DNA from 2 places in the Lysinibacillus sp. OF-1 genome. Region 2 is predicted to be linked to the other one. Evidence: riboswitches for the same ligand, from Rfam matches in the RefSeq annotation. Region 2 holds a riboswitch; the other holds the start of a gene.
What was found. A riboswitch is a leader RNA that binds a small molecule or an ion and turns the genes downstream of it on or off. The one in region 2 is predicted to bind lysine.
Positions count from the first base shown of each region.

Region 1 (4,699 bases), 1.9 Mb from region 2:
CAGAATGGAATTCTAGAAAATAAGTGAGTCCAATAAATCGGACTCACTTTTTCTATGCTTATTTTAATGTCCGCTTTAAAAATTCTTTTGTCCGTTCATGCTGAGGGTTTACTAATACTTGTGATGGCGGGCCTTCCTCGACAATGATGCCTTTATCCATAAAGACGACACGATCTGCCACCTCTTTGGCAAACTCCATCTCATGTGTCACGATTAACATTGTATTCCCCTCAGTGGCTAACTGTCGCATCACCTTTAATACCTCACCGACCATTTCTGGGTCTAATGCCGAAGTCGGTTCATCAAATAGCATGACATCTGGATTCATTGACAATGCTCGAGCGATAGCCACACGCTGCTTTTGCCCCCCTGAAAGCTGACGAGGCTTGGCGTTCACATATTGATCCATACCAACGATATTCAAATATTTAAGCGCCGTTTCTTCTGCTTCTTTCTTTGATCGCTTCAATACTTTGATTTGGCCCACTGTGCAATTGTTTAACACATTGTGATTGTTAAATAAATTGAATTGCTGGAATACCATTCCTAGATGTGTACGATATTCTTGAATATTGTGCTTATCATCTAAAATGTCTTCCCCTTTATAAATAATTTGACCACCACTTGGCGTTTCTAATAAATTGATGCAACGAAGTAATGTTGATTTACCAGAACCAGAAGAGCCAATTAAACAAACGACTTCGCCTTTTTCTACTTGGAAATTTACATCTTTTAACACTTGGTTACGTCCAAATGATTTACTTAAATGTTCAATCTTAATCACTGCCATTTGTGCGTCCCCCTATACAGCTTCTTTTTGTTCTTTTTGATAGGCATCAGGTCCATCTAGACGTTTTTCAACATAGAGAAGGATGCGAGATGCGGTAAATGTCATGATAAAATAAAGAATACATGCAACAAAGAATGATTCAAAATAACGGAAGTTGTTACCTGAAATTGATTTTGTTTGGAAGAATAATTCCGTTACCCCAATGACATTTAATACGGCTGTATCCTTAATATTCATAATTAATTGGTTACCTGTCGCTGGCAAGACATTGCGTGCTACTTGTGGTAAAACAACATGCAGCATGATTTGGAAGTGATTCATACCAATTGCCGACGCTGCCTCGTATTGACCATTATCAATCGAGACAATACCACCTCGAACAATTTCTGCCATATAGGCCCCTGTGTTAAGGGAAACGACTAAAATACCTGCTGTAATAAAATGCATATCGATACCAAATGCAATATCTAGTCCGTAGTAGACTACCATAGCCTGTACAATCATTGGTGTACCACGGAAAAATTCAACATAGCATGTCAGGATAAAATTAATAAGCTTTAAGCTATAAAATTTTAAACCTTTTTTACGAACTGGAATCGTATGCATAATTCCAATGAAAAATCCGATGAATGCACCAATAATTGTACTAATAATCGAAATCAGTAACGTATAATACGCACCTCGTAAAAACATTTGCCAGTTGTTTTCAATAATTGAAAGTATCCATTCAAGACTCATGATGTTCCTCCTAACAATGTCATGTTGCTTGCTTATTTCCTTCGTGTCCTAGCTATTTCTACTATTCTATGATTTGTTACGCTAGGACATTATCATTATGTAGAGAGGTTCTCATTTTGATAATGATGAAATGATCATGCACGGACCAGCAACTAGCCCGTGCCTTGTCATTATTGTGCTGCTGGTTGTTGAGAAATCGCTTCTTCCATAATCGCTTGACGATCGTCTTCCGAAATACCTTTTAGGATTTCGTTGATTTTTTCACGGTTTGCATCGTCTTTACGTAAGCCTACAGCAATCGAAGTATTGGAAAGATCCGTATCAAAGCCTTCTTCAAATGCGACATATGTGAACTTATCGTTGGCAGCAGCAGCGGAAATACCTTCTGGACGTTCTGCTACATAGCCATCAATTTTGCCAGCCTCTAAAGCGACACGCATTGCGGGGAAGCTTTCCATTGCTGTTTGTTTTTCTACACCGTTAATTTGATCAATAACGTTGTAGTTCGATGTATTTAATTGTGAAGTAATTTTAGCACCAGAGAAATCTTGAATCGATTTTGCATTTTCATACTTGCTACCTTTCTTAATAACCATAACGAAATCAGAAGTATAGTAGTTTTCTGTAAAATCAATCGTTTTCTTACGCTCTTCAGTTGGTGACATACCCGCGATAATCGCATCAATTTTGTTAGATTGTAGCGCTGGTACTAATCCGTCCCATTCCATTTTGACAATGACTAGCTCTTTGCCTAAGCCTTCAGCAATTTTTTTTGCCATTTGGACATCGTAGCCGCCTGCATACTCTGCATTATCAGCAATTTTCACTGCACCATTAGCATCACCTTGCTGTGTCCAGTTAAATGGTGGATAGCCAGCCTCCATTCCGATTCGGAATTCACCGCCACTTGCTTCCTTGTCAGCACCAGCATCACCTGAACCGCCATCCTTTTTGTCGCTAGTGCCACATCCAGCTAGCACAATTGCTGTCATGATAGAGATCATTACTAACAACCATTTTCTTTTCATAAAAAACTCCCCTTTTCTGTAAAAAAATAAGACAACTGTAATAAAAAAGACCTAAGTATATTGAACTTAGGTCTTACCTTGTATGACAGTTGCCCAAATCCTCACTATAATTTCCATTTTCCGAGATAGCACAACCTAGTAAATCTGGAAATCCATTTACTAGGACAGTCCTGCACTTATTCACTGCAGACCCAGCATAAAAGTACGAGCTCCTTTTATACTTCGGCGATATTTCCTTCTTCATTGCGTCTTCGCTTGCTTGAACTCAACAATGAACTAATAAATACCGCGCCTCTACCTCACTGGTAAACGTTAGTGAGGTTTGTTTATTTAATTGATATTTAGATACTACTATAAAACTAGTACACTCGTCAAGACAGTTTTAACATTTTTCTGACTAATGACAATATTAGGATATTGTTCGTTCTCTATTCATTTTAAATCGTTAAGCTTCTATCGATATTTCTGAAAATTAAAACAAATTTTTATTATAGAGTATGTGCTCTATGTGAGAAAAGTTGTGTTTATGTCTTTTTTGCTCCTCTAAACGATATAACATTAGTACTCTTTCAAACATAGAATCGATCAAAATCTTTCGTCATGCATAAAAAAACCCTGCTGAACATTGTTCGCAGGGTTGAATGGCATTATGAATTTAATAGTAAATCTTCAGGATTTTCGATTAATTCTTTAACTGTTTTTAAGAATCCTACAGAATCTTTTCCATCGATGATACGGTGATCGTAAGAAAGTGCTACATACATCATTGGACGGATTTGAACTTCACCATTTACTGCAACTGGACGGTTAACAATTGAGTGCATACCTAAAATACCAGCTTGCGTACCATTCATGATTGGAGTTGACATTAATGAACCGAATACACCACCATTTGTGATTGTGAATGATCCACCAGCCATGTCATTTAAGCCTAATTTTTTATCACGAGCTTTTGTCGCTAAGTTAGCGATATCTTTTTCGATTTCTGCAAAGTTTTTGCTGTTTGCATCGCGTACAACTGGTACAACTAAACCTTCTTCAGTTGATACAGCAATACCGATATCAAAGAAGTTATTTAAATGAATTTCATCGCCAGAGATTTGAGCGTTTACGTATGGGTATTTTTTTAGTGCCGCAACAACAGCTTTTGTGAAGAATGACATGAAACCAAGTTTGATGTCGTTTGCTTTTACAAACTCTTCTTGTTTACGTTTACGAAGTGCCATGATATTTGTCATGTCAATTTCGTTAAATGTTGTTAACATTGCTGTTGATTGTTTCACTTCTAATAAACGTTTAGCAATTGTTTGGCGACGACGGCTCATTTTTTCAACTGTTACACGGTCAGAATTAGCTGCTGGTGTAAATACTACTGGGCCACCTGAAGTTGCTACTGATGTAGGTGCTGCTACTGGTGCTACAGCTGGAGCTGTACCATGAGCTGCTACATCTTGTACACGTACACGTCCTTGTGGATCTACTGGAGATACTGCTGCAAGGTTGATACCTTTTTCACGAGCAAGACGACGTGCTGCTGGAGAGGCGATTACTCGCTCACCAGAAGTTTCTTCTACAACTGGAGCCGCTGCTACTGGTGCAGATGCTGCTTGTGGCGCTGCTGGAGCCGGAGCTGCTTCAGCTGGAGCCGCTGCAGGTGCAGGTGCTGCGCCTTCGCCTGCTTCTACTACTGCGATAACTTGACCAACTAGTACAGTATCGCCTTCTTCAGCTAAAATTTGTGTTAATACACCTGCTTCTTCAGAAATGATTTCAGCGTTTACTTTATCTGTTTCAAGTTCAACGATGAATTCACCTTTTTCAACGCGATCGCCCACTTTTTTTACCCACTGTGCGATACTACCTTCTGTAATCGATTCTGCTAATTCAGGGACTTTAATTTCAGCCACTTTCATTTCCTCCTTTGATTAACGTGCATGACGCACATAAAAGGGCTACTGCTTGAGGGCAAGTAGCCCGGTTTTTTCAAAAATTTATATGTGATTATTTAACCTTCACTGGCTCAGCAACTGCCGCTTCAATTAATGCTGCTTGTGCTGCTTTATGAGAATCTGCATCCCCTTCAGAAGTTGAGCTCATTGCAGGACGACCTACATAGCGAAGTTTTTTACCTTCTGAAAGTTCA
Region 1 covers NZ_CP102798.1:2,204,661-2,209,359, reverse strand. The annotation lists gene NV349_RS10715 (amino acid ABC transporter ATP-binding protein) at 59-790, opposite strand; gene NV349_RS10710 (amino acid ABC transporter permease) at 803-1,528, opposite strand; gene NV349_RS10705 (transporter substrate-binding domain-containing protein) at 1,699-2,556, opposite strand; lysine riboswitch at 2,675-2,861, opposite strand; gene odhB (2-oxoglutarate dehydrogenase complex dihydrolipoyllysine-residue succinyltransferase) at 3,204-4,463, opposite strand; gene NV349_RS10695 (2-oxoglutarate dehydrogenase E1 component) at 4,558-4,699, opposite strand, start outside.
Region 1: another riboswitch for lysine. It lies ahead of NV349_RS10705 (transporter substrate-binding domain-containing protein); the one in region 2 lies ahead of NV349_RS01315 (amino acid permease).

Region 2 (4,699 bases):
CATTTTTAGGACCTGCATTTATTGCAGCCGTCGCCTATATCGATCCTGGTAATTTTGCTACAAATATTACAGCAGGCTCTCAATATGGCTACCTGCTACTTTGGGTTATAGCCTTTTCTAATTTAATGGCCGTGTTAATTCAATCCTTATCTGCCAAGCTTGGAATTGCGACAGGTAAAAACTTGCCTGAAGTAGCACGCGAGCATTTTTCTAAAAAAACATCCATCTTTTTATGGATACAGGCTGAATTGGTCATCATTGCTACAGATCTCGCTGAATTTATTGGTGCAGCATTAGGGCTTTACTTGCTCTTCAATATCCCTATGCTGCCCGCAGCATTAATTACGGCAGTTGGTTCATTTGCTATTTTAGAACTTCAAAGAAGAGGATTTAGAGCCTTTGAAGCCGGTATTTCGGGCATGGTGTTAATTGTTGTCTTAGCATTTGCCTTCCAAACATTTTTAGCACAGCCAGAATGGGGCGATGTAGCGATTGGCATGTTCACGCCACAGTTTGAAGGTGTAGATTCACTATTATTAGCAACAGGTATTTTAGGAGCAACTGTCATGCCTCATGCTATTTACTTACATTCATCGTTAACGCAAAATCGTATTGTTGGTCGGAATGAAAATGAAAAAAAACGTATTTTCCGTTTTGAATTTATCGATATTATCATCGCTATGATTATTGCCGGAGCGATTAATATGAGCATGCTGATCATTGCTGCAGCAGTCTTCCACACACAAGGCGTGGTTGTAGAAGATTTAGATGTTGCCTACAATGGCTTAAAAGATGCGCTCGGCCCCATGGCTGCTATTTCATTTGGTCTTGGTTTACTTATTGCCGGGCTAGCTAGCTCCTCTGTCGGGACGTTAGCAGGTGATGTAGTCATGCAAGGATTCATTCAAAGAAAAATACCACTTTATTTACGTAGAGCGATTACTATGGTGCCGCCTCTAGTCATTATTGCTTCAGGCGTGAATGCAACCTATGCGCTCGTTCTAAGTCAGGTTGTTTTATCTTTCGGTATTGCATTTGCTCTTGTCCCTCTTGTTATGTTTACAAGCAAACGAAACATCATGGGCAGTTTAGTCAATCACCGTATTACAACGTTTTTAGGTTGGTTTGTTGTTATTATCGTTGTGACATTGAATATTTACTTACTGTGGGAAACAATATTTGGATAATAAAAATCAGGTACTCGAGATGAACTGCCCCGTAAAAGTTTGATTTCTAACTATTACGGGGCAGTTCAAGAATGGGTACCTGTTTTTTATTTGATTAGACATCGACTTTCGAATGGCTAGTTAGTAAATACTAATATTACTCTATATATGATATTATTTTTTGATATTTTTAACGACGATTAAGACATAAAAAGCTGTCCCATAAACCAATCATTCATTAGTTTACAGAACAGCCCTACTATTTAATCTTCCACTTTTAAATCACATTCTTGAAGTGAAAGCATTTTTGTTTTGTGCTTGATTTTGTAGCCAAACCATAACAGTAAAAATAGTGGGATTCCAACATAAGAAACTAATATCCCATACCAATCAATTTGGTCTCCCGTAAAGGCCGTGTAATTTTGCCCAATGACCACAATCATACAAACAGTAAAGGCAAATAGTGGTCCAAACGGGTACAATTTTGCTCTATAAGGTAATAGCTTTGGATCTAGGCCCTGTGCCTCAAATGCACGACGGAAGCGATAATGACTAAAGGCAATGCCGAGCCATGCAATAAAACCAGACATACCAGAGGCGTTTAACAGCCAAATATAAACAACGCCATCACCAAAGAAAGACGCTAAAAAAGCTAAGCAACCTACAGCTAATGTTGCCATCAATGCATAAATTGGTATTCCTCGACGACTTAGCTTTGTGAAGAACTTAGGCGCATGTCCATCCACTGCTAATTGCCATAGCATACGTGATGATGCATAAAGCCCTGAATTTCCAGCTGACAGCATAGCCGTTAAAATAATGGCATTCATTAACGAAGCTGCAAAGGCAATACCTAAGCGGTCAAACACTAATGTAAACGGTGATACTGCGATATCTTCTGATAATAAGCGTTCATCTGTAAATGGAATCAACATTCCGATTGCACCAATTGCTAAAATATAAAACAAAAGAATACGCCAGAATACGGATTTAACAGCCTTTGGAATATTTTTTCCTGGATCGTCTGTTTCACCTGCTGTAATCCCAAGTAACTCTGTTCCTTGGAATGAAAATCCGGCTGCTAGGAAAATTCCAAATGTAGCTAGGAAGCCACCGTGAAATGGTCCATCACTAATAAAGAAATTAGTAAAGCCTACAGGTGCCTGTCCACCTAAAATACCAAAAATCATTAATAAACTGATAATAATAAAAACAATGACTGTCACTACTTTAATCATCGCAAACCAATATTCACTTTCTCCATAGCTCTTTACAGAAAGTAAATTAAATGACAGTACAACAGCAATAAATAATACTGTCCAAAGGGCTGATGAACTATCAGGGAACCAATATTTCATAATTAAGGATACTGCCGCAATTTCTGCTGCAATAGTGATTGCCCAGTTATACCAATAGTTCCAGCCTAATGCAAAGCCTAGTGCTGGATCTACAAATTTTGTTGCATACGTACTAAATGAACCGGATGATGGCATATAGGCAGCCATTTCCCCTAAGCTTGTCATTAAAAAGTACACCATAATACCGATTAGGGCGTAGGCAAGCAATGCACCACCAGGTCCAGCTTGTGCAATGGCACCACCACTGGCTAAAAATAGTCCCGTACCAATTGTACCGCCTAAAGAAATCATTGTGATATGACGGCTTTTCAATTCTTTTTTCAGCTTTGGCGCTTTATGTCCGAGCTGATTTACTTTTATTTCACTCACGATATAGCTTCCTTCCTATTTACGAGGCAAAAAAATGCCATCACATATACACTGTGATGGCTAAGTTAATCCTCAGTTTTTCCTAAATGATAGCTCAACACGTTGTGCAAACGTGACAGTTCTGTTCCTTTCGGAGACAGCCCCAGCATGAGGTTTTCAAGTCCCCTCACACTTCGGCAATATTCCCTTTCAGCTAATCTCATCAATGCTTGTCATTTCCATTAGCATACTTATAAATATCGCGACCTCTACCTCAATACAAACATGAGGCATATAATTATTAAATTTATGATGCTTATTATATTAGCATAAGACCTTTGACATTTCAATATAACAATAAATGTTCTGTATTTTGTGAATCTTCTACTATTTTTATTAGTTTGTTAAAGTGTTATAGTAGTTCAATTAGAGCGGTTACGAACAGGGGGATTTATTTTGACTACAAATGATCATTCCGCTAGTTTTCCGAGTAAAAAAATTAGCTGGAGGGGAACAACCTTACTTTTAGTCTTCGGAGTTATCTTTATAGCCTCTACATTAAGAATGCCACTAACTGTTGTTGGCCCTATTATATCATTTATCCGTGACGATCTTGGTATTTCTAATGTACTTGCAGGCTTTCTAACAACGATTCCATTGCTCGCTTTTGCTACCATCTCACCATTTGCGCCCGTTGTAGCACGCAAACTAGGGCTTGAGCTAACACTATTTTTATCCACTATTTTATTAGCCTTGGGGATTGTTCTACGTTCCCTTGGTACAACGGGGTTACTTGTATTTGGTACTGTACTAATCGGCATAGCGATATCATTTGGAAATGTGCTGATTCCAGGATTATTAAAATTAAAATTTCCATACCATGTTGGTTTATTAATGGCATTTTTCACTATGTCGATGAACTTAACGGCTGGGCTTGGCGCAGGTATTAGCTATCCTATAGCCAATTCATCATTTGGCTGGCAAGGAGCGCTGTCCATTGCACTTGTACTAGTGGTCGTAACGATTTTAATTTGGATACCTCAATTGAAATCAAATAAACCTGAGCCAGCCACTACCTCTAAAATGACGAGTACACCCTTATGGAAGTCACCTGTTACTTGGGCTGTCACAGGTGCAATGGGATTACAGTCTTTATTATTTTATACGACTGCTGCTTGGATTCCCGAAATCTACATCGCCCAGGGATTGGCTCCTGACAAAGCTGGTTGGATGTTTTCTATCATGCAATTTTCACAAGTACCAATGGCATTGGCTGTGCCTATCATTGCAAGTAAAATGGCTTCTCAAAGACCTCTTGTAGTGATGTTTACATTCTTCTATTTAATAGGCTTTACTGGAGTTGTCATGGAGTGGACAAGTCTTGGGGTACTGTGGATGATTCTTTTAGGTTTAGCAGGAGGTTCTTCATTTGCCTTAGCGATGATGTTCTTTACACTTCGTACACGCACGGCATTTGAGGCAGCAGATTTATCAGGCTTTGCACAATCATTAGGTTATTTATTTGCCGCCATTGGCCCTATTCTTTTTGGCTACTTACATGATTTATTTGGTGGCTGGAATATTGCTGGTTGGCTCTTTGTAGCTGTGGCGACCATTCTTTTCTTTTGCTCAATGAGAGCTTCTAAAGACGAATATGTCCATTAAAATAAAGCAGATGGGATAACTGCTCATATTTCCCATCTGCTTTACTTCTATATAGGTATAGACGTTTTATTTGTCCAATTGCTGTAGTAAGGTTAGCAGTTCAGTAAGACGGTCTGCTGTTTCTTTGTTGTGAGCTATAACTGCTGCAAAAATAGGAACAGC
Region 2 covers NZ_CP102798.1:272,940-277,638, reverse strand. The annotation lists gene NV349_RS01320 (Nramp family divalent metal transporter) at 1-1,187, shown strand, start outside; gene NV349_RS01315 (amino acid permease) at 1,430-2,893, opposite strand; lysine riboswitch at 2,976-3,152, opposite strand; gene NV349_RS01310 (CynX/NimT family MFS transporter) at 3,329-4,537, shown strand; gene NV349_RS01305 (hypothetical protein) at 4,604-4,699, opposite strand, start outside.